DNA from 3 places in the Frankia sp. CgJB1 genome. Region 1 is predicted to be linked to each of the others. Evidence: riboswitches for the same ligand, from Rfam matches in the RefSeq annotation. Region 1 holds a riboswitch; each other region holds the start of a gene.
What was found. Region 1 has a riboswitch for cyclic di-AMP ahead of AC08OT_RS15905 (C40 family peptidase). Riboswitches for the same ligand answer to the same signal wherever they lie in the genome.
Positions count from the first base shown of each region.

Region 2: it holds a riboswitch for cyclic di-AMP, as region 1 does, so the genes downstream of both, AC08OT_RS05710 (transglycosylase family protein) here and AC08OT_RS15905 (C40 family peptidase) in region 1, are expected to answer to the same signal.
Region 3: it holds a riboswitch for cyclic di-AMP, as region 1 does, so the genes downstream of both, AC08OT_RS10280 (peptidoglycan-binding protein) here and AC08OT_RS15905 (C40 family peptidase) in region 1, are expected to answer to the same signal.

Region 1 is NZ_CDWTNB010000155.1:222-8,112, reverse strand. Features, by position in the region: gene AC08OT_RS15935 (sensor histidine kinase) at 1-94, opposite strand, end outside; gene AC08OT_RS15930 (PP2C family protein-serine/threonine phosphatase) at 94-1,266, opposite strand; gene AC08OT_RS15925 (hemerythrin domain-containing protein) at 1,491-2,249, opposite strand; gene AC08OT_RS15920 (PhzF family phenazine biosynthesis protein) at 2,453-3,166, opposite strand; gene corA (magnesium/cobalt transporter CorA) at 3,381-4,643, shown strand; gene AC08OT_RS15910 (hypothetical protein) at 4,859-5,245, shown strand; cyclic di-AMP (ydaO/yuaA leader) riboswitch at 5,590-5,764, shown strand; gene AC08OT_RS15905 (C40 family peptidase) at 5,770-6,876, shown strand; gene AC08OT_RS15900 (plasmid partitioning protein) at 7,395-7,891, opposite strand, start outside.
Region 2 is NZ_CDWTNB010000029.1:23,045-30,935, reverse strand. Features, by position in the region: gene AC08OT_RS05715 (transglycosylase family protein) at 1-341, opposite strand, end outside; cyclic di-AMP (ydaO/yuaA leader) riboswitch at 344-540, opposite strand; gene AC08OT_RS05710 (transglycosylase family protein) at 992-1,669, opposite strand; cyclic di-AMP (ydaO/yuaA leader) riboswitch at 1,676-1,911, opposite strand; gene fbaA (class II fructose-bisphosphate aldolase) at 2,840-3,877, opposite strand; gene AC08OT_RS05700 (DedA family protein) at 4,105-4,704, shown strand; gene AC08OT_RS05695 (CAP domain-containing protein) at 5,014-6,075, shown strand; gene AC08OT_RS05690 (NAD-dependent epimerase/dehydratase family protein) at 5,999-7,297, shown strand; gene AC08OT_RS05685 (GNAT family N-acetyltransferase) at 7,290-7,877, shown strand.
Region 3 is NZ_CDWTNB010000072.1:112-8,002, forward strand. Features, by position in the region: gene AC08OT_RS10265 (amidohydrolase family protein) at 1,047-2,396, shown strand; gene AC08OT_RS10270 (four-helix bundle copper-binding protein) at 2,717-3,073, shown strand; gene AC08OT_RS10275 (alpha/beta fold hydrolase) at 3,772-4,236, shown strand; cyclic di-AMP (ydaO/yuaA leader) riboswitch at 4,836-4,989, shown strand; gene AC08OT_RS10280 (peptidoglycan-binding protein) at 5,471-6,238, shown strand; gene AC08OT_RS10285 (AfsR/SARP family transcriptional regulator) at 6,451-7,299, shown strand; gene AC08OT_RS10290 (lasso RiPP family leader peptide-containing protein) at 7,574-7,684, shown strand; gene AC08OT_RS10295 (asparagine synthase-related protein) at 7,696-7,891, shown strand, end outside.

The DNA of each region.
Region 1 (7,891 bases):
AGACGGGCCCGACCCGGCCCCGCTCCACCGCCCCGCTCAGCCCCGCGTCGCCCGCTCCCTCATCGGTAACGTTCGGGTGGGTGCGCTCCGGCATCAGCCGGCACCCCAGATCAGCAGCAGGAGTGCGACGTCGTCGGTCAGCGGGCCGCCATTGCGCGCCTCCACCCGGTCGATCAGGTCGTCGAGCAGCCCGTCGGGGTTGTCAGCGGGCCAAAGTTTGGCGATCTCGGGCAGCACGCCCTCCCAGCCCAACGGTTCCCCGCCCGGTCCCTCCCGCCCCTCCAGCAGGCCGTCCGTGGCGAGCAGGAGCGCCCAGTGCGGCCCGAGCTCGATCCGCACCTCCTCGGAGAGATCGTTGTCGACGATGCCGAGAGCCGGGCCGACGACGTCGCCCGGCAGCGCCGACAGCCGCGGATGCAACAGCGCCGGCGGCGGATGACCGGCCAGCCGCATCCGCGCCGAGGTCCGCTCGGGAGCGATCGCGAGGGTGCACACCGTCGCAAAGATCTCGTCCTGTTCCCGCTCGCTCACCAGCACGCGTTGGAGATACCCGAGCCGGTCGGGTTCCGGAACACCGGCAAGGACCAACGTGCGCCACGCGATCCGCAGGCTCACCCCGAGCGCTGCCTCGTCCGGGCCGTGCCCGCAGACGTCGCCGAGCAGGACGTGGAGCGTGCCGTCCGCGGTGGACACCATGTCGTAGAAGTCCCCGCCGAGCAGGGACTGCTGCCGGCCGGGGCGGTACCGGGCGTCGTGGTGCAACCGGCCGTCGTCGATGAGCGGCCGGGGTAACAGGCCGCGTTCGAGGCGGGCCCGCTCGTCCGCCAGCAGCTCCGACTCCCGCAGCGCCTGCGCGGCGGTGTCGGCCCGCTTGCGCTCGATCGCGTACCGGACGGCCCGGACCAGGTCCCGCCCGTCGACCTGGCCCTTGACGAGGTAATCTTGCGCGCCCGCGGCGACCGCCTGCGCCCCCCGGTACTTGTCAACCAGACCGGTGAGCACCACGACCGGCGCTCCCGCCTCGACCGTGAGCAACCGGCGCAGCGCCGACAGGCCCTCGCTGTCCGGCAGCCCTAGATCCAGCAGCACGCACGCGACGTGCTCGCTGCGACGGGCGGCTTCGGCCACCGTGCGCACCCGGGTCAGCTCGACCGGAGCGGAGGCCTCGTCGAGGAGCTCGGACACCAGATAGGCGTCGGCATCATCGTCCTCGACCAACAGCACAGGCCAGATCACTTCCGCAGGATCAGCGTTCGGCGCCCGCATCGCGTTGCTCTCGGTTCCTGACACATCTCCTCGGCATTGCACGACACGAGGCCATACCGGCCCAACCCGGACCCGAAGCATGGCACGACCACAGCGCCCGTGCGCATCGGAACGCCGAACCGGAGTGGACCGCGGCCAAGAAGACGGAGCGCGACGGGCTCAGGAAAACCGGGCTCAGAAAGACATGGTGGGCCCACGGGAACGACGGCAGTCGCCAGGACAGATCAACGGGCGGCGGTGTGGCTATCAGCATCGGTGTGGCTGCCGGTAGCGCGGCCCTGCGCGCCCTCCCTCCCTGGCGGGGTCTCACCCGGAACCGGCGCCGTGGGACGGCCCAGCAGGTACCAGCCCCACAGCCCGGCGGGCACCGGGGCCCGCACCGGCGCGCCGGGTACCTCCCGAGCGTCCATCACGTCGAGCAGGTGATCCCAGTAGCCCGTCAGGCGGGCCGCCAGGCTTCCACCGAACAGCCTGCTGTGCAGGAGGTGCGGATGCGGTCGGGTCGGAGCGTGGCGCATCGCATCGGAGAAGCGGTCGAGGAGATCCCGGCGCTCGTCGTCGGACAGCTCGGCCATCAGCTCACGCAGAAGTTCGTCCTCCAGCGTCGCATGTTCGACCATCAACGCGGCCAGATCCCGGCGCAGGTTCGCGACCGGCTCCGCGGGCCGGTTGAGGTCCCCCTGGACGTACTGTTCAATGCCGCGCATCACCGAGGAGCAGCGCCGCGCCAAGCGGCCCAGGTCCGCCACCCGCGCCCGGCCACCCACGACCCGGCGGGCCATCTCCGGGTAGACCACCGACTCCATCGCGCTCAGGTGTGCGGAGACGGCGGCCACGGCCGCGTCGCTGGCATGCAGCGCCTGCCGCGGGTCGGTCGACGGACCACCCACGTCACCGTGGGCGTCGGCGCTGCGCGAGAGCTCGATCAGACGGACGGCGTCCTGATGCGCGGCCTCCACCAAGGTCGCCAACGTCTCGGCCATGACCACCTCGCAGCCCATGGGCAGATACCCAGCGGAGAGCTACCGGAAGCCCAAGCTACGCCTATCCGACCCGGTCCGCATCTCGGCAGCCACCACGCAGCCGTAACCCGGTACCCACAAAAGGTGCCAGTCGCCTCGCTCGGCACCTGACTCTCAGACTTGGTCCCTGTGGTGTCCGGCCGTGGCTCCGCCGGACGGCACCGTCACCGGGCGAGGAACTCGTCGAGATCGGCGAGGAACCGCGTCTCATCCTCGACCACCAGGCCGCCGATGTCGGCGTGGCCGGGCGGACCCGGCTGCGCGAGCACAATCGAACCGGTACCGTGCCGGATGGTGAGCCGCCGCCCGAGCAGCGCGGCCAGTCGCATGGAAGCCGACCCGCAGGCCTCGTCCTCGGTGACGCCGTGCCTGCTGGCGAAGGCCCGGGCCCGCACGACCCCGCCCGGCTCATCCTCCCACGCCCAGAGTTGGGTCAGGTCCTCGCCGGGTGGACGGGGCAGGTCGAGCGCGTCGACTTGGCACGGGTCCGCAAGCATCTCATGCCACCAATAAGGCACGGCGGCCAAGGCGCTGCGGACCCAGACCCGGCCCTGCTCCTGCCAGCTGACCGCCTCGCCGCCGGCCGGGCGGAGGATCTCCGGATGGCCACCGAGCAGCCGACCCAACAGCCAGGCCGACCCTACCAGGGCGTGTCCCGCCAGGGGCAGCTCCCCGGCGGGCGTGAAGGTGGCCAGCTCCGCCAGCTCCGGGTCGTCGACGAAGACCGTGGCGGAGCAGCCTAGTCGGCGCGCGACGACGGACCGCTCCCGCGCGTCGGGCAGCAACTTCGCGGCGTCCAGCACCACGGCGAGCAGACTGCCGCCGGCGCCCGTCTCGTCGGCGAACACCCGAAGCGTGCGTACCTCGATCCCGATCACTCGATCCTCCCTGTGAGGTATCCCATACGCCGGACGTGTGTCTCACCCTTCGCGTGGCACCCCGCCGGCACAGTCGCCAGGCATCCGCGTCCACGGTGAAGCCCGGATCGCCTCCGGACGGCCGGCACCGACTTGTCACCATGAAGGTTCACCAGCGGGAAGGTCGTGGGAAATGCCGACAGGTGGACATGGATCGGCGGCAGGGAAGGAGGCAATGATGCGGGACGATGCGGTGCCGGGCGAAAGAGTACGCGACGAGACGGTACGCGAGAGCCGGGGACGCGACGATGACGGCGCGCACCCGGACGGCGGCGACCACGGCAGCCAGCATCCCGTCCGGGAGGTGCTGGGGGACGCCCTGGAGCAGGCGTCGGCCAACGCCCATAAGCTCGCCGGCGCGCTGACCCGTCCGGTCTCCCTAGTCCGGGTGGGTCGCAAACGACGCCAGGTGCCCCGCCCCGGGCTACCGCGGACGCCGGACGGGCGCGTCATGGCCTGCGGCGTGTACAGCCATGGCCGGCGGGTCACCACGGACATCGACCAGGCCGACGCGCTGCGGTTGGCGCGGTCCGAACGCAGCGGGTTCGCCTGGCTCGGCCTGTTCGAGCCGAGCTACGAGCAGCTCACCGCGATCGCCGAGGAGTACAGGCTGGACAAGCTCGCGGTGGAGGACGCGGTCACCGGCCACCAGCGCCCCAAGCTCGAGCAATACGAGAACCACCTGTTCATGGTGCTCAAGACGACCAGTTACGTGGAGCACACCCAGATGACGAGCACCTCCGAGGTAGTCACCACCGGCGAAATTATGATCTTCCTCGGCGAGGACTTCGTCGTGACCGTGCGGCACGGCAGGCACGGGGAGATGACGAAGCTGCGCGGCCGGCTGGAGGCCAACCCGGAGATGCTCCGGCACGGCCCGACGGCCGTGCTGCACGCCATCTGCGACAGCATTGTGGATGACTACGTCCGCACCGTGGAAAGCATCCAGGCCGACGTCGACCAGATCGAGGCGGGGGTCTTCCATCGGGATCAGAAGCCGTCGACGGAAAGCGCTTACCAGATGAAACGCGAGCTTCTGGAGCTCAAGCACGCGGTGCTGCCGCTCGCGGGCCCGTTGCGTACCCTCACCACGGACGCCCCCACGATGGTCGACGTGGCGATGCGCCGTTACTTCCGGGACGTCGCCGACCACCTCGAGCAGGTCAGCGAGCGTATAGCTCACTTCGACGAGCTGCTTTCCTCCGTGCTCCAGGCGACGCTGACGCAGGTGACGATCGCACAGAACGAGGACATGCGACGGATCAGTGCCTGGGTGGCGATCGGCGCCGTCCCGACCGCCGTCGCCGGGATCTACGGGATGAACTTCGACCACATGCCGGAGCTTCGTCAGACGTGGGGCTACCCGGCCATCCTGGCCGTCATTACGACGATCTGCCTGTTCCTCTACCGTGCGTTCAAGCGCAACGGCTGGTTCTGACACCGACCTGCATGCTATGCGCGCAGGGACCACGACAATGACGGCAGATCCATAGTCCCTTTTTACTATCAGTTGGCTGACGCGACGTATCCGTACGATGGGTTACCCCTGGCCCGCCACGTCGGTTACCGTTACCAACCGTGTCGGAGCAACCGGGTCTCGTGCCAGCCGCTCGGTGCGGTCCCCGCCGATCCCCCCACCCGTCAGGGGACTCCATGACCTCGTCTGACCCCAAGAGTCATAAAACAGCCATCCTGCCTGATCGGGGCGATCTCATCGCGGAGCTCGCCGGCCGGCTGGAGGCCCTCGACGCGCTCCTCAACCGGCTGGAGGATGCCGAGCGGCAGGCCGCCGACGCCAGCGAGCATCTCATCCGGACCCGCCGGTGGCAGGAGGACACGGTCCGGACCATCCAGGAGGAGCGGGCTCGGATGCGCCAGCGCCAGCACGCCCTCGACGAGCTCGCCGGCCACGCCCGCGCCGCGGTCGAGGCGCTGGCGCACCATCGCTCGCTGCCCCATGAGGTCCACGAGCTCGCGGTCGAGCTCCAGGTGCTCGATGCGGCGGGATTCCTCACCCGCCGCAGCTCCCGGTCCCGCTGAGGGGGTGCACGCCCGACCTCGCCCGCCAACTACTTTAAGTAGTCAAAAGTCGCCCACGGGCCGAGGGAGGGCTACCCGCCCGCCCGCCTCTCACCCGGACCGGCCGCCGCCACGGACCCCCTACGCAGCGAAAAACCAGCAGGACAACCGGAGTGCGAAGGGCCTTCGGCCCGCCCGGTCAGCCCGGCCGGCCGAGCGGGCCGCCGACGTCGCGCGACGGGAACTTCAACGCACACTCGCCGTAGTTGGGAAGGACTAGTGTTTACCCACCCCGTCCAAGTGGACTAGTCTCACGCCGACGTCACGACAACACCGGGGCCGAACGCCGAGTCCTGCCCCCGGCCCCGGTGTCCCCTCCGAGTCGTCATCAGGGGCAGGAGCGGGGGACCCACCTCCACCGGCCGGCACCGATCCGCGGTATCGACCTAGGGGTGAAGCTCGACGCGTGAAGGTCACGCGAGAGCCGGGCAGCCCAGCCCGAACCCGACAGCTCACTTCGCAGGCGTACGGGAAGGAATACACCGTTGTCCGCGCAAAGCGTGCAGCTCGACGAAGAAACGCGAGGCGCCGGTCGCGGCCGTCATCGCGCACCCTCCGCGCCCCCGGCCGCCCGCAGCCGGGCCCGGGCCCGGGCCTTCGCCGCCCTGACCACCGGGACCGTCGCGGTCTCCGGAGTGGCTCTCGCCGGCTGCGCCACCGACATCAACGCCGACGCAGCGAAGGACGAGCAGCCGAACACCGCTCCGATCACCCTCGCCGCGCAGATCGGCTCCCATGCCGCCCTGGGTGGCAGCATCGCGGCGGCGGCGGTCAGCACCCACGGCTCCACCTCCCTGCTCGGCACGGCGGGCGGTGTCAACGCCCCGCCCTTAACCGGCAAGGTTCAGGTCGGTCTCCGGGTGACCAACCCCGAGGTGACCGTCAACGCGGACCAGCCGATCGACATCGGCTTTTCGCTCTACAACGAGCAGACCCACGAACCACTGGCGAACCAGCTGGTCAAGGTGCAAGTGAAGCTCCCCACCGGGTGGGCCACCTTCAAGCACCTTTACACTAATGCCCAAGGCTACACTTCCTACACGGCCCGGGTGCTCACCACCACGAACGTCACCGCGGTCTTCGACGGCACAGACGCCCTGCAGTCCGCCCGCTCGGCGAACGACGCCACCCTGCGCGTACGGCCGGCACCCATCCCCCAGCCCGTCCGCAACGCCGCCTGGTCGGATCTCCTTGCGACAGGGGACGCCGCGGGCCAGACGTCGGTTCCGGTCCCGTCGAGCTCCCTCGGGGAGAAGGCCGTCTACCTGGCCTCCCTGCAGGCCGGCAAGCCCTACGTCTACGGTGCGGAGGGCCCGAGCTCGTTCGACTGCTCCGGCCTCATCCAGTACATCTTCAAGCAACTCGGCAGGAGCGTGCCGCGGACGACCGATGCCCAGTTCGCCGCCGCCATCTGGGTGTCGCAATACAACAAGCAGCCCGGCGACCTGATCTTCTTCGGGACACCCGGGAACATCTACCACGCCGGCATCTACGCGGGTGACGGCATGATGTGGGTGGCGCCGCGCACCGGCGACGTCGTGTCGCTCAAGAAGATCTATACCACCTCCTACTACGTCGGTCGGATCCTCTAGCAGCCGGTCGGAGCCGGCGCACCGCCCTCATGCCGACGCAACGGCTCATCCGGCTCCGGTGGATCGCCTTCGCGGCTGGCGGACCGCACGAGCCCTGCCGTTCCACCAGCGGCCGGCTACCGGGCCTCCCCTCCGGGCACCGACCCGAAGCCGTGAAAGCCGGGCCCGGGACTCCCACCCACCGGCGAAGCCGCGGACAGACCAGCAAGCGGGCCCTGTCACCGCCCGACAACCCGCCTACATGGTTCCTTTCCAGCTATCCGGACGGGCCCTCCTTCCGGTGGGACGGACGTCAGATCTCCCCCCCCATCTGACGTCCGTCCGGCCGGAAGGCCCCCGATTCCGCCGGCCTTCCCTCGGATCCCCCCCCATCCGCACGGGAAGGCCGGCGGGCCTCGGACCCCCAGCCGACCAGGTTCGCCGATGCCGCTACCCCCCTCCCGGCGGCATCGGCGGACTTCAGCCTTCAGTCTCTGCCCGGTGCGGGAAACAGCCCGGCCCGCTCGCGGGCGCCGCGGTCAGGCCCCCAGCCGGTGACCGGACGAGAACTTCCACAGGGCCTCGCTGACCTTCCGGTCCCAGGAGGCCTCCGGGGCCCGGCCCTCCGGGACACGGTCCTGGCAGTTCGGCCCGGGCTCCGGGTCGAACTGCCCGACGACGCCGACCGCGGCGAATTCCGGCTTACCCGGGGCGCAGGCAGCGGCCAGGGCCAGCCGGGCACCCTCGCCGATCCCCCACACGTAGACCCGGTCCGGATCCACCTTGGTCCGTTCCGTGGAGACGAAGCGGACCACGTCGCGCAGATAGCGCACGTCCGCCCCCTCGGGTCCGTCGATCCGCCACGTGCCGCCCACGGCTTCCGGGAAGGCCACCGCGAAGTCGCGGGAGTTCGCGAGCTTGCCGGCGTCACTCTGCCGGTCGAGTGACTTCGCGTCCGCGTTGTCATCGTGCAGGATCAACACCAGCGGAAGCGGGTTGGCGGGATCGGACGGGGCCTGGACGAGCAGCTCACGGC
Region 2 (7,891 bases), on a different contig from region 1:
TGCCAGCCCCGCTGGTTGTAGAGCTTCGCGGCCGCCTCGTCCTGCGTGGCGGGCGACGCCTGGTACGGCCGGCCGGAGTACCCGAGCCCGTGCCAGGTCCGGTCGTCGAACTGGTAGGCACCGGAGAAGCCGTTGCCGGTGTTGATCGCGTAGTTGCCGCCGGACTCGCACTGGCGGAGCTTGGCGAAGTCATCGGCGGTGGCCGCGCCCGCCGGAGCCGCGGTGACCGCGAGGCCGCTGCCGACGATGGCCGTGACCGCGCCGGTGGTGCGCAGGATGCGACCGGCGGGCGATGGGGCCTGCGGTGCTCGATGTCTGCCGCCACGACGCCCAGAGGGCATGTTCGTCCAATCCCGTCGCCTGCGGGGTGAGCTGTCGGGTGCGGGCTGGGATGGCCCGGCCGGAGGATCCGACCCCGGGTGGCGAGTAGGAACCGCTCTCCACCATGGACCGGGATGCACCGGCTTTACCCCAAGGACGCTGCTTGCGGCGCCCGAAATGTGGGTCCCCCACTCCTGCCCGCTGCGGTTGATGTTCGTTCCGGCCGCTCGCACGGGGGCAGGACTCGGCGTCCGTCCGGGCGGCCTCGCCGACGAGGCGAGTGAGCGGCACTCTAGCGAGAACCGCTCATGGAGCGCAAACCGGGGTGGTCCGGAGTAACCAGTGAGGATCGCGCGAATCGTGCCACTTCTGTACAGGTTCCGCAGGTGGCTCGCTGGTCCTGCTGTTCCTCGCCGGCCTTGCCGAAGATCGGCTCTGCCGGAGGCCGGTCAGGGTGTGGTCCGGGTGATGTTGGTGGTGGGTTGCACGGGCCAGCCCGTACGGGCCGTCAACCGGAGATCGTCCGGAGGCCGGTCGGGCCGGCCCATCGTCGAGGTGAGATCCCCTGACCGGTGTCGCCGGGGTGGGATGTCCGGTTGCCGCGGCGGTCGTCCCCCGTCGCGGGAGCGGAGTGAAGAGATCAGCTGACGGAGCTGACGGAGTGAATGGATCAGCTGAAGGTGGCCCGCCAGGTCGCCGGGCCGACGATGCCGTCGACGGCGAGTCCCTTGGCGGCCTGCAGGGCGCGGGCGACTGCGGCGGAGCGTGGTCCGTAACGGCCGTCGATCGTGATCGGATACCCCAGATGGTTGACGCGGGCCTGCCAGGCCCGCACGTCGTCACGTACCTGCCTGGCCAGTGCGGTCGTCAGGTTACGGGTGAATACGGGGGTGCTCACGGAGATGGGGCTGACCGTCAGCTCACTGCGTTTCGCCGTGCGCGACGCCTGGCCCGAGGAGCTCGACGAGCCGCCCGCGAGCTGGTCGGCGCCCATCCCGCGGCCACAGGTCGGCCACTGGCCGAAGCCGGACCGCCGGGCGAGCTTGAGTGCGGCCTCGTCCTGGACAGCCGGGGGAGCCTGGTGCGGCAGACCGCTGTAGCCGAGGCCGTGCCAGGTGCTGGCGGAGAACTGGTAGGCGCCGTAGTACGCGTTGCCGGTGTTGATCGTGTAGTCACCGCCGGACTCGCACTGCCGCAGGCCCGTCCAGGTGGTGGCCGCACCGGCCGGCTGGCTGAGCGCGAAGGTGCCGCCCACCGCTGCCGCGAGTACGGGTGCGACCACGAGGGCCCGGGCCCGGCTGCGGGTACCGGCGCGGCATTGTCGGCCACTGATACGTGCGTCGGACATGTCTTGTGGTCCTTCCCCACGCCTGCGAGGTAAGCTGTCGGATTCGGACTGGGAACTGCCCGGCCGTGCCAGGGATTCCCTGGAGACGGAAGCCGCACCGGAAACACCTTTCCGTGTGGTCGTCGCACATGGCTTCACCCCGAGAGCATCGAATCCTTTCGATACTCGGAGATGGGTCCCCCGTTCCTGCCGCCCGGTTCGAGAAATCGTCGGCCGGGGGCAGGATTCGGCGTGCCGCCCGACGAATGCCCGGCGTTGTTGCCGGGCACGGCGAAAACCATAACCACGCCGCCCGGCGAGTCGCCAAGCATTGAATAGGGTGCGTGAAAAAGAGCACACTCGGCGCGCCTGCTTGAGCAGGAATCGACGGCCTGGTATCGCGCGTGCGCGCCCGCTCATCAAACTGGCGGTACGACGTGCGGAGGCATTTGTGCTTGGCCGATCACCCTGTTTGCCGATGGGCGACGATGAGCGGAGAGTCCCGTATCAGGCCAGATGTGTGATATGTCAACAAAGGTGTGACGGCCCTGCTACGAGATCGACGCGAGTGATCGGCCTGATACTACGCTTCGTCCGTTGAAGCCTGTTTTTGTGAGAAAAACAACGGAAATCGGGCGGTAACTTGCAGCGTTGTGATTTTTGCACACGGCGGATTCGATCGAACACCGATTGTGAAAATTGCCTGTCGGGCCGCCACGCTGGACGAAGGGGTTCCGTGGGGCGGGGCGGTAGGTGAACGGTTACCGAAGGCCCGGTGCGTGTCCGCTAATGTGGCCGCAACCTGCTGGTCGCCAGCGGAGGCGGCGTTACGCGAGGAGCGGGGTCCCTCGCCCGGTAAACAGTGGTCCCCCAGCCGTCGGAGCGACCGGGGAACCGTGGGGCCGGCATAGTACGGGAAATCGGCAGGTCGTGCATCGGACCGGGGCGGGTCGGATGTCCGCCGCGTGCCGGTCGTTCCGTCCGCCGGAAACGATGGAGAGTGTCGGGTCGAGGGGTCCGGAGAATGCCCTCGGACGAGCGGCGGCGGTTGCCCGGTTGCCCGTTTTCGCGGCCGGCGGCTATCTGTCCTCCTGCCCGCCTCCTGTCCGCCTCCTGTCCGCCGGCCGGCGGTCCGGCCGGACGGTATCCGACGAACCGATCCCGCCAGCCGGCGTACGCTCCTGGCCCGGACTATGCCCGTCCGAGGCTGGTGCCGGCGGAACGGAGGTCCTCACACGCCTGGGCGACGCGGGCCGCCATGCTGCTCTCCGCGAGCTTTCCGTAGGTACGCGGGTCGTATGCCTTCTTCACGCCGACCTCACCGTCCACCTTGAGAACGCCGTCATAGTTTTTGAACACGTGGTCCACGATGGGGCGGGTGAATGCGTACTGGGTGTCCGTGTCCACGTTCATCTTGACCACCCCGTAGTCGAGCGTCTCGCGGATTTCGGTGAGAGCCGACCCGCTACCGCCGTGAAAGACGAGGTTGAACGGCTTCGCGCTGGCTGGCAGCCCGAGCTTCCTGGCGACGTACTCCTGTCCTTCGTGCAGAATCGTCGGGCGTAGCTTGACGTTTCCGGGCTTGTACACACCGTGCACGTTGCCGAAGGTGGCGGCGAGCAGGTAGCGCCCCTTCGCGCCGGTGCCGAGCACCTCGGCCGTCCGCCACATGTCCTCCGGCGTCGTGTAGAGCTTCTCGTCGATCGCGCCGACGACGCCGTCCTCCTCGCCGCCGACGACCCCGATCTCGACCTCGAGAACGATCTTCGCGGCGGCGGCATCCGCGAGTAGTTCCTCGGCGATCTTGAGGTTCTCCTCAAGGGGGACCGCCGAGCCGTCCCACATGTGCGACTGGAAGAGCGGCTCGCGCCCCTGGGCCACCCGATCCTTCGAGATCGCGATCAGGGGACGGATGTAGGTGTCAAGCTTGTCGGCCGGGCAGTGGTCGGTGTGCAGGGCGATGTTGACCGGATACGCCTCCGCGACATGGTGGGCGAACTCGGCTAGTGCCTCCGCGCCGAGGACCATGTTCTTCACCGTCGAGCCGGACAGGTACTCGGCACCGCCGGTGGACACCTGCACGATGCCGTCACTGCCGGCTTCGGTGAAGCCCCGCAGCGCGGCGTTCAGGGACTGCGACGAGGTCACGTTGATCGCGGGGTAGGCGAAGGACTGGGCTTTCGCCCGGTCGAGCATCTCGGCATATACGTCTGGCGTGGCGATGGGCATCGGTGGGGCTCCTTACGAACCTGTAGGGGCGCCGATCAGCCCTGCACCCGCGGTGCAGGACAGCCGGATCGGGCCGAAGCCCGCCGTGGACTCCTGATGGGCGAAGGGTATGACGCCTTGCCCCGTCCCGGGGTCGGATGCGGCTGACGTCGCCGACGCGGTGCCGGTCCGCGCGCCGGGCGCGGGGCGCGGGGCGGGTGCCGACCAAGGGTCGGCACACTGGTCGAGTGGATGTCGGCAGCCTGTCCGGGATGACGCTGTACGTCGTCCTCTTCGCGGTCATCTTCGTCGAGAGCGGGATCCTGATCGGGTTCTGGCTTCCGGGTGACACCATTCTCTTCGCGGCCGGGCTGATGGCGGCGGACGCGGCGTCGAACGTGTCCGTCGCGGTCCTCTCGATCGGGGTCGCAGCGGCGGCCACCGTCGGGGCGGTGGCGGGCTACTACACCGGGCATCGCCTCGGCCGGCCGTACCTGGAGCGCAGGTACGCCACGGTGCTGGCCCGTACGGAGGAATTCTACCGACGGTTCGGGCCGATCACCCTGGTCGCGGCCCGCTTCGTGCCGTGGGCGAGGACGTTCGCGCCGGTACTCGCCGGGGCCGTGGCGATGTCATGGTCCCGCTTTCTGATCGCGGTCATGCTCGGAGCGCTCGTCTGGGGGACCGGATTGGTCCTTCTGGGCTATACGGCGGCCGCCATTCCTGGGCTGCGGGACGCGGCGGTGTGGATCGCGCTCGTCGTGATCGCCATCTCCGTCATCGCCGGGATCGCCGGTGAGCTGCTGCGTCGGCGATCGGGCCGGCTCCCCGACCAGGGGCCGCGGTAGTCCGTGTCGGGCGAGGAGCGCCGAGGGTCGGGCGAGGAGCGTAGGGATGTTGTCCGTTAGTGCCCCGCGGCGCCGGATCCCGTCGGGAGATCCGTGGACCGGTAGTCTCCACGACGTTACGACCAGATCACATTGGACGATCAATTCCCTTTCCTATGGCAATTTCTGGCTATGGCCGGCTAACCTTGATCGATCCAGGTACGCGGTCGGGGGGTCCGACCACCGAAGGATTCGATGCTTCGACACCACAGGCGGCACCATGCGGAACGGCGTCGCGCCGGCCCCGTCCTCTGCACCGCGGCAGGGGCCTTGACCGCGGTTCTGGCGATCGTGCTGCTCGCGGGTGGTCATTCGGGACCGCGTGACGGTGACCACGTGGCCGGCCGCGTCGGCGCGCAGCCGGGTCGGGGCGTGGTCGGGGTGACGGCCGGGGTCCCTCCCACGTCGATCGCGGATCGGATCGCGGATCGGGGTGCGCCGACCGGGCCCGGGGCCGAGCCGCAGCCCGCCGCTCGCCCGGCCGGTCCGGATCAGCTGCCCGCTGCGCGGGCGTCGGCTCTGGCCCTGGCCGCGCCGGTGACGGCTCCGTCCGCGTCGGCCCCGGCGCCGGCTGTTATCTCGCCGCGCCCGCCGTACCTGCCGGCCTCCTGGACGAGCCTGGTCGGTCAGGCCGTGACCTCGACCAACCTCGAGCGCCGGGCGGCCGGTTGCCCTCCGTTGATCGTCGACTTACGGTTGGCCGCCGCGGCCCAGGCACACAGCGTCGACATGGCCACGGCCGGCTATTTCGGCCACGACAGCCCGGACAGTCGCTCGCCCTTCGACCGGATCGCCGCCGGCTTCTCCTTCTCCATCGCCGCCGAGAACATCGCCGCCGGTCAGCGCACCGTGGCCGAGGTGATGCGCGGATGGATGAACAGCCCGGACCACCGATCGAACATCCTCACCTGTTCGTTGACCCGGATCGGCGTGGGCTACGCGACGGGCGGCAGGTACGGCACCTACTGGACCCAGGACTTCGGGACGCCGTGGGGCCCGGCCCACTTGCCGGGCGCGACCGGCCCGTGGCATCCCGCGAGGTGCACCCGACCTCGATCCTCCGCGACTCGCGGGGATGTCCCGGTCCTGATCAGTAGTCGATCCCGTAGGGTCGGGTCATCGTCGCCGACGGCAGCGAGCACGGCAACGAGCACGACAGCGAGCGTGGTAAAGCCCGCGGACCCAGCCGGTAGACGGGCTGGCGGGCCGCGCGGCAGCGCCGTCGGCGAGGGTGATCCTGGCAGGAGGAGTGACCTTGGTTCGGGCGGTGGTCACCGGCGCGGCCGGCTTCCTCGGCGGAGCGCTGGCCCACGCGCTGCGGCGGCGCGGTGACGACGTTGTCGCCATCGACATCCGGCGCGCGCCGGGTGTCATGCAGGCCGACGTCAGCCGTCCCGGTGAGTGGGAGAAAGCCCTTTACGGCACGGAGCTGGTGATCCATGCCGCCGCCATCGGGACCGGTGGCGTCGCGGAACTGACCCCGGTGCGTCCCGGCCGAGCCGGAGCGCCGGTACGGGTGCCCGACGCCGAGATCCGGCGGGTGACCCTCGGCGCCACGGCGGCGTTGCTCGACGCCGCGGGTCGGGCCGGGGTCGACCGCTTCATCCATCTTTCCTGTGTGGACGTGCTTGCCCGGACGAGTGGCCCGGTCCCCGGCGGGACCGGGGACCGGGGGCCCGCGCGAGCCGTCGGCCGACCACTGGACGAGACCACGCCGATCGGGCTGACTGGCGACGTCCGCGCCGACGCCATGGCCGCCGCGGAACAGGCGGTCGGGTCGGCCGCTGCGCACGGACTCGGCGCGACCGTCCTGCGGATCGGGGACGCCTACGGTCCCCGGGCTGGTCGCTGGACCCTCTGGCCGGTGCTGCTGATGCGGGCCGGGCGGTTCGTCCTCGTCGACGGCGGCCGGGGTGTGCTCAGCCCCGTGCATGTCGACGACGTGGTCACGGCGGTGACCACCGTCGCCGGTGCGGACCGGTCGGCGGTCGCCGGTGAGGTGCTGCACGTGACCGGGGGGGAGTCGGTGTCCGCCGCCGACTTCTTCACCTTTTACTGTCAGATGCTCGCGATCGCGGCGCCCCGCTCCGTACCGGCCAGGATCTTCGAAGCGGTCGACGCGATTGATCGTGTCCGTTCGTTCGCGGAGGGTTACCGGAGGCGAGGCGCGGACGGTTCCGCGGCTGAGACGCCACCCCTCCCCACCCACCCGGTCCCGGCGGTCTCGACGACCTCGGTACGGCCAGCGGGCTCAGCCGTTCCGGCCGCCCCGGCCGTTCCGATGAACTCGGCGATCCCGTCGCGGCGGGCACCGGGCCTGGTCCGCGGTGTCGGTGCCCGTCTGGTGGCCGGAGTCGATCCCCGCGCCCGGGTGGACCTCGGTCCGCTCACCGTGCGCACCCTGACCCGCGACGCGGGCCTCTCCATCGAGAAGATCCGGGCCCGGACGGGATGGTCGCCGGTCGTGCGGCTGCCCGAGGGCATGAACCGCACCGAGTCCTGGCTCCGGGAACGGGGTCTGCTCGGGGTCCGGGAGCCATCCCGTCGTGGGTGAGGGCCCTACACTCACCACCTCCCGACTACTCGCACTCCCGCTCACCATTTGGAACGCGGGATACGTCGCCGAGGAGCTCGCGCCTTCGCTGGCGTTCACGGTCATCACCCCGCGATCAGGCGCGCGTGGCGCTCCCGGTGACGGATCCGGCCCCTTCGGCGGAATCGTCGGGACCGATCCTGCCGCGGGGGCGCCCGATCCCGACGATCCGGCGGGGGCGCTGCGGCGCGAACTGCGCCGTCGGGCGAGCGCCGGCCATACGGTCCTGACCTGGGTGCTGCGTCGCCATCCGGGTCGCCATCCAGGATCGGCGGCGGTGGGCCTGCTCGCGGCGGAGGCCCACGGCCGGCGGGTGGTGGTCGGGGTGTCGATCGTGCTCGGATGCCGGCGCAGCGGCTACGCCACCGAGGCGATCCGCGCGGTCGCGGGATGGTTCGAATACCGCGGCGCTCTGGTGGAGACGCGGATCCGGCGCGGGGACAGCGTGGGGAAGCGTCTCGCGCAGGCGACCTCGTTCGTGCCCACCGGTGTGCTGATCGCCGATTGGTGGCGGATCTGGCTGCGTCCGCCGCCAAGTTGACCATGGAGGTTTGT
Region 3 (7,891 bases), on a different contig from region 1:
CTGGCTGGCCGGCACGGTCATTTCACCAGGATCGGTGCTCGGGGTCCGGGTGCCGCGTCGGGCTCGTCGACGCCGTTGGATGTCGACGCCGTCGGATGTCGAACCGGCATGCGGGCATGCCCTCCGGGTCGGCGGGCGCCGAGGTGAGGAGAGGGGGGTGCTGGTCGCGCCGGCCTCCGGTCGCGTCGGCTCAATGGCCGGCCAGGCCGAGGGAGCGGACCGGAGCGGTGGATCTCGGGAACGCGCTGAGGGTGCGCCGGGACGAGCGCGTCCGCCGCGCGGCTCAGCGCGCGGTACAGATGGCGGAACTCACCAGGGAGAAGTCAACGTGGCCACGCGTAACGAGAACGGCCGGACTGAACACCGGATGATCTCATCACGGCGGTCAACCTGCCGTCAACGCCGCAGGCCGATCGTGTGCCATTGCCTGGGCGCGCGGACGAGCCGGTGATCACCACGATCGCCTACGAGCACGTGGATCGCGTCCGTTCCTACGAGTTGCTCGCCCGTGAGCGGACCTGACCGGCTCGTCCTTCGACCCTTTGCGTCATCCGGGACCGGTGATTACGGTGGAGTGTGACGGATGACACTGAGCGCGGTTATCCGGGAGCGAGTGAATCCGGGAGCGAGTGGGAGACAAGGAGACGTCGTGTCGGACGACCGGTGCGGGATCACGGCGACGCCGTGGCCTCAGCCGGGTGGCCGCGCGGCCGAACTCACTCATCGCCGTCACATCGACACCTGCCGCGTCAACACGGCGGCCTGTCCCCGTTGACCTCCGGATGACCTCCGGAACATCCGGACCTTCCGCACCCCGGCCTCGACCTTCGATCTGACATCCGCCTCCGCGCGTTTGTCGGTCGATGCTCGATCCGGCCGGAACGAGGCGCTGGAGGTCGTCGTCAACGGCAGGAACGGCGCTGGCCATGACCGATCCCCTGGCATCATCGGAACAATCCCTGACTCCGGAGCAGCCTCCGGCGCACGGGCGATCCACCGCGACGGAACGGTCCGAGTCCGGCCGCTCCGAGTCCGAGCGGTCGACGGTGCCCGGACGATCCGAGGCGGCCGAGGCCTTCGTCCTGCGGGGGGTGCACGTCCTCGACAAGACCGGGCGCTTCGGTGAGCCGACCGACGTCGCCGTCGGCGGCGGGATCATCCATGCGGTCGGCACGCGACTAGGCCTCGACCGGGACGCCGTCGACGTTGATGCCCACGACCTGTGGCTGATGCCAGGGGTCGTCGACTGCCACGCTCACGTCACGCAGTCCACCTATGATCCGTTCGAGCTGGCGACGGCGTCGCTGTCCACGCGGGTCCTGCAGACCGCCGCCGCGTTGCGGGCGTCGTTGGCGGCCGGTGTCACACACCTGCGGGACGCCGGCGGCGCCGACGCCGGCATCCGGGACGCGGTCAGCGCGGGCACCGTGCCCGGACCGCGGCTCGCCGTGTCCGTCGTCGGGCTGAGCCGGTCCGGGCGGCACGGTGACGGGGCGATCATCGGTCCCGGGCTGGAGTCGGCCGAAGATGTTCTCATGCCGGACTATCCCGGCCGGCTCCCGCATACCGTTACCGAGGCGGGCAGCCTGCCGGCGTCGGTGCGGGGCGTTCTGCGTGCGGGTGCGGACTGGATCATGATCTACGCGAGCGGTGGGGTGATGTCCGCCCGGCCGGGGCAGCCCGAGCCGCAGTTCAGCCCGGTGGAGCTTGCGGCCGCCGTCGCGGAGGCCCGGCGGTACGGACGCCCGGTGATGATGCATGCCTTGGGCGAGCGGTCGATCGAGGCCGCGGTCGCCGCCGGAGCGCGGTCCATCGAGCACGGCATCGGGCTCACCGAGCCCGTGGCGGCCGCCACGGCGGCCGCCGGGGTGACGCTCGTCCCCACCCTGTCGCCCTACCAGGACCTGGCGGCGCTGGCGGCCACCGGAGTGCTGCCGGGCTGGGCGGTGGACCGGGCCGAGGCCACCGAGGCCGCGCTGGCCGGCACGATCGCGGTCGCCCGTGCGGCGGGGGTGCCGATCGCGCTCGGCAGCGACGCCCGGCACCGCACCCGGCACGGCATGAACCTGGCCGAGATCAGCCGGCTGCGCCGCGCCGGGCTCACTCCGCCCGAGGCGCTGCTCGCCGCGACCGCGACCGGAGCCCGGCTCTTCGGACTGGGGGAGGGAGCCGGCCGTATCGCCGTCGGCTCCGCCTTCGACGCGATCCTGCTCGACGCGGACCCCGGGGACCTGTCGGTCTTCGAGCGGCCGGGCGCCGTGAGCGGGGTGTTCCTTGGCGGTCGTGCGGTGCTGCCCCACCCGCGGCTGCCCGGGAACCTGGTCCGCCCCACCATGGTGATGGAAGAGGTGCCGAGAATCGCTCCCGAGCGGCCCGCGGCGTCGCCGTCCAGCTGACTCTCCCGTTTTCTAGAATGTTCACGAAATATCAAAAGAAATACCCTTAGGATTCGGAATGAAATAACTTGTTTACTTCGGGGTCCTCGCGAGCCCGTGACCTGCGAAGACGCATATTGGCTTGCATTAATTACTTCATTACGAATTCTTAGTATGGCTTCGCGGGCTTTCGTCGGATCCGCCCTGGGACGGCGATTGACCGAGATGCGGATCGGCCCCCGAAAGCTATTGTCGTAGGGGCCTTGCTGCCGGCTGACGTCAGGTGGCCCGGGTCATTTGCTGGTACTGGGTGCCGCGTCTCCAATGCCTGGAGGGTTCTCATGCAGCACGCTGAAATGATCAATAAGAACATGCGGAAGGCCATCGAGGAGTGTATGTCCTGCTCGGCCCTGTGCGAGGAGACGATCTCCTACTGCATGGACATGCCGGGCGCCATGATGGAGTCGGCGAACATGCGGCTGATGATGGACTGCGCAGCCGTCACCAGGATCTGCGCCGACATGATGTGCCGGATGTCGCCGATGCACGGGGAAATGTGCGCGATGTGCGCGCGGATCTGCGTGATGTGCGCTGAGATGTGCGAGAGGATGCCGCAGGATCAGCAGCTCGCCAAGCTCGCCGGCGCATGCCGATCCTGCGCGGAGAGCTGCAACACGATGGTGGGCGCCGCCGCCTGAGCGGCGTCCGGCCCGACGGCGCCGGGGCGTAGCCGGCGATCACCTGACTCCGCCCCGACGTCCGGGGCCGTGCAGCTGTGCGGCGGCACGTGCCACGTGCCACGTGGCCTCGGTCACGATTGGTGGCTACGGTTACGTATCCTCGGGCGGACATGGGGTGAAACACCTGAGTAACAATATTGACCATGTTGACAGGTAGCCGTCGGATAGGCAGAATATGGTCATGTCCTCCTGGGTGAATCGGAGGACCCCCCTGGTCATCCGTGGCCACATCGATTTCCTGCGAGTGGCCTCGTCCGGTTATCCGGCCCGGCCAATTCACGTGCTTTACTAGCCTCCTCGGCTTTCCCTCGCTCGGTGTTCTCTCTGGCGTTCTCCTTATGCATGGCCGCTCGATAGGTCTGTCTCCAGATCGTCATTGCCTGCGTGGACGCCAGCTGCCTCGGTATCGATGTCCGGTCAATACCGGGTACATCTCTGGACGGTTTCCGATCGGAGCATGCTGTGTCGTCCCTGGTTTCGTCAGCATACGTTTATCCGCGCCCCAATGGATATGTGGGGGGCCGGGAACCCGTTACTGGCCCAGCGGTGATCCAACCCACTCGAGAAGAGCCAATGTCGTCCTTCTCCCCGGTCGGGGAGAATCCGCTGAACATTTCGAGGGCCTGGCTTTCCGGCTCGCGCTCGACGGATATCAGGTGACGTTTCTCGACCACGGGAGAGACACCGTCCTCGCCCTTGGTGAGGCGCGTGCCCCCGAGGGTCCGTTCATCCTGCTGGGTTCGGACAGCGGGGCCCTGCGGGCGTTGGTCGGCGCCGGTTCGCCAGCCGTCCGGCCGGATGCCCTCGTGTTGCTCGACCTGCCGCTGGTGTACCGAAAGATCGCGGGCGAGGGTCCGGGACAGCCGATCCCACGGTCGCTGCCCGACCTGCCGGTCCTACTGTTCCACGCCGAGCGAGACGAGGTCAGCCCGCTTGCGCTGGTGCGCATGATGACGCGGACCGCGCGCCGGGCCCGGCTGGCGTCGCTACCCGGGGGGCGTGGCGTGCTCGCCGGCCCCGGTCGGCGTGCGGTCGGCGCGTACATCCTGCTGTTCCTCGAGAACCTCCGTGCCCCGCGGCTGGCCCCACGGCAACGGCAGCGGGACCGGCTGCTCGACTGATCTCGCCCGGTGCCGGGCGCGCCCGCGTGCCGCTCCGATCGGGGTGTGCCTCCGCGGGAGTCCCAAGCGCTCAGCAGGCGTTTCCTTGGCGGGTGCCGGCGCGAATCACGCGGGTCCATCGTCCGTCCCGTACCGCGTCGTCTGTTTTCCAACGGCGCCGGCTTCGAGTCTGCGGCTCGAAGCCGGCACCGTTCGCGTTTGCGTACCCGCCCACACGCCACCCGACCCCCGGTCCAAGTTTCCCGCCCGCCGGGGGTTGCCGGGGTGCGCGGGGGCGCAGGGATTGCCGGGCGGCCGGGCGGTCCCGGTGACTACCGGTCCTCGTGGCTACCGGTCCCCGTGACTACCGGTCCCCGTCGCGACAGGCCGGTCATATCGCCAAGATCCGGTCGTGACGGGTGATCTGTGTCGCTACCGGTAGCTGCTATTGATGTCCGAGAGTTGCGGCACTGCAGCGTTATGCACGTATCGTGACCAACATGCGCCCAGATTCGGCGCAACTCGTACTTGTCACTACGGTTTGTAGTTCGCTACGGTTGCGAGGTATCAACAGCTCCGGGCCGACGCCGAGTTCTGCCCACGGTCCGGAGCTCCCTCCGAGAGACCTTGGGCAGAAGCGGGGGAACCACGTTCCTCCGGGTGGCTCGTTGCGGGCCGCCCTTGGGGTTAAGCCGTTACGCGCACGCCGCGGAAACGGCCGGGCTTCCCGGCCCGAACCCGACAGCTAACCTCGCAGGCGTACGGGAAGGACTCGACGTTGCCTGTGTTTCAGGAACGCTCGGCTCCGGTCTTCTGGACCGTGACGCCGTTCGGCGCGACCCGCGGTGCGTCCCCGCCATATTGGGCGCCGTTCTCGCCCTGACGTCTTCGCGAGAACGTGCCATCCGGTCGGTGCCCGTACCGGCCGATCGCGCTGACGCGCGATACCACCAGCTCGGCTGAAAGCCACCTGACCTCGTCATCCGTGGTCGGCTGACCCCTGCCGTCCACCGGGCCCGCCAGGCCCGGAACGGAATGACCGCGGCCGCCTGCCGGGCTGCTCAGCCCATCGACCCCGGAATCCTCAGGGTGCGTCGATCGGTCGTCCCCGGACGGACCCTCGGCGCACCGGGGGACCGGCACTGGGTGCTGCTCTTCTCCAGCGCGGTCGTCTCCGCTCGCCCTCCTTCGAGCGGCATCCCTCCCCTCGATCACTAGTCTGTGCTCGACGACACCGAAATGAGATGTCAAAGAAATGGCCAAGGGAAAGCATCGGAAAAATTCCACCCGGACCCGGGGCGCCGTTGTCGCCGCCGTCGGTGTGATCGGCGCCGGCGCCGGCATGCTCGCCACCGCGAGCCCGGCCAGGGCTGCCACCACGGTCCCCGATGTGACGATCGCCAGCGCGGCCGCGAACGCGGGACTGCCCGGCTGCCGCGGCGTCCCGCTGGCCACCTGGGTCGAGGTGGCTCTTGCGGAGTCCGGCGGCAACCCCTACGCCCACGCCACCTCCGGCGAGGACTCGCGCGGCCTGTGGCAGATCAACATGCGGGCCCACGCCGGCTGGGTGGGTAACCGCAACCTCTACGACCCAACCGTCAACGCCTGGGCGGCGAAGAAGGTCTGTGAAGGCCAGGGCATCACCGCCTGGAGCGCCTACACCAAGGGCATGCACTACCGCTACCTGGCCCGGGGACAGGCAGCGGCGGCGGCCGTCTCGCGCGGCGCACGGTTCACGAACGTCTCCTACTCCTCGCTGGCTGCCCCGGCGCGTGCGGCTGCCCCGGCGCGTGCGGCCGTGGTGGCGCCTGCGGCCCGCTACCCGTCGCTGGCCATCGGCCTCAGGTTCCACCTCGACGTCCACCAGATCCAGAAGAGGCTAGCCAGCCTTGGCTACCCGATCAGCGTGGATGGGAAGTTCGGGTACCAGACCAACCACATGGTCAAGGACTTCCAGCTGAAGCACGGTCTGGTGGTCGACGGGATCGTCGGGCCGCAGACGCGGGCGAAGCTCGGGATCTGACCCTGATCGAGGCCCGCCGACCGGGCGCCGGCGCTGTCGGGCGGTGTTCCCGACCCGCCCGAGAGCGCTGCTCGATATCCGCATGCACCGGATGACTACCCGGGGTGAGCTGGGGGTATTCAGCCACCGGGCCAGCACCGGGCCGGGAGATGGCACCGGCCCGGGCGGGACCAGCCGGCCCGCACGGGAAAACCGAAACGGGGGCCCGATCGATGAGAGCCACGATGCTCGACGACTACCTATCTGAGGCGAGTCCGAACGCATCTTCCGCGACCGGGGCCGGCCTCCTGTTCGCGGTCCTGGGACCGCTGGAGGTGCGGCGATCCTCGGGTGAGCAGGTCCGCATCGACCAGCGCAAGAAGCGCATCCTGCTGCTGACCCTGCTGCTGCACGCCGGCCAGTGGGTGAGTGTGGACGGGATGCGGCTCGCGCTCTGGCAGGATGCCCCGCCGCGCTCCGCTGGGGGCAACATCAAGACTTATCTCTCGGAGCTGCGGCACACCCTCGGGCCGCCCCTGGGCACGCCCGGAGCCGGGGGGAACGGCCCCGGGCGCATCGAGAGCCGGCCGGGGGAGTACCGCCTGGTCGTCGCGCCCGGTGAGATCGACGCTAAGCGGTTCGAATCGGCCGCTGAGCAGGGCCGCGCCGCCGTGCGTGCCGGCTCACCGGAACGCGCCGCCGGGTTTTTCGAAGGTGCCCTCGCGCTGTGGCGGGGGGACGCGTTCGACGAGCTCCCGGCGGAGATCGCAGGCGCGGAGGTCCTCCGGCTGGAGGAGGCTCGCTGGGCGGTGTGCGAGGACCTGATCGACGCCCGCCTGGCCCTCAGCGAGTACGATCGGGTGCTGCCGACCCTGCGGGCGCTCACGGTCGAACATCCGACCCGGGAACGTCTCTGGGCCCAACTGATCCTCGCGTTGGAACACACCGGCCGGCGGGCCGAGGCACTGGCCGAGTACCAGACGGTCTACCGGCGGCTGGTGACCGAACTCGGGATCGAGCCCGGTGTCGAACTGCGGCGTGCCCATCAGCATGTACTGAATCCGGACTCGTGGATCACCTGATACCACGGCCGTTCCGGCCGAGTCGTGCGGCGGCCGAGTTATGGGGACCTGAGCACGGTCCAGGGACCGCAGACCGTGCTCAGGTCCCCCAAATTCACCACCGGAGGTCAGCTGAACCGCCAGTGAACCCGGCGGGGGAATTTCAACCAGACGGGCCGGACCAGCTGGCCGGCGCCCGCGCCACGGGCGCGGCGCCGTCGTGTATCGCCACCGGTGCGCGTCGCAAGGGTGCGCGTCACAGCGCGGGCGCGCGGAAACCGCTGAGGAGAAGACGATGAAGGCTACCTACCTCCCCCCGCGACTGGAGGATGCCGGCAGCTTCGCCGCAGTGACGAACGGCCGCTGGGGCTGGGGGCGTGACTATTTCTGGCGGCGTTTTGCGTGACGGCGGCCGGGGTGGCGGTGGTCCCGATTCCGTCCTGCTGGTTTCTGGTGCTGGCCGACCGTGATCCCGTCGTGCGTCCGCCGGGGGTCCGTCGCATGCTGCGGTACGCCTCCGGGCGGCCGTGGATCGTCGGCAACTGGCCGGACGACGCCATGGTCAGTGCCGTCGCCGGGCGCTCGCGACTGGCCCTGATCGGGTGTGCCGCGA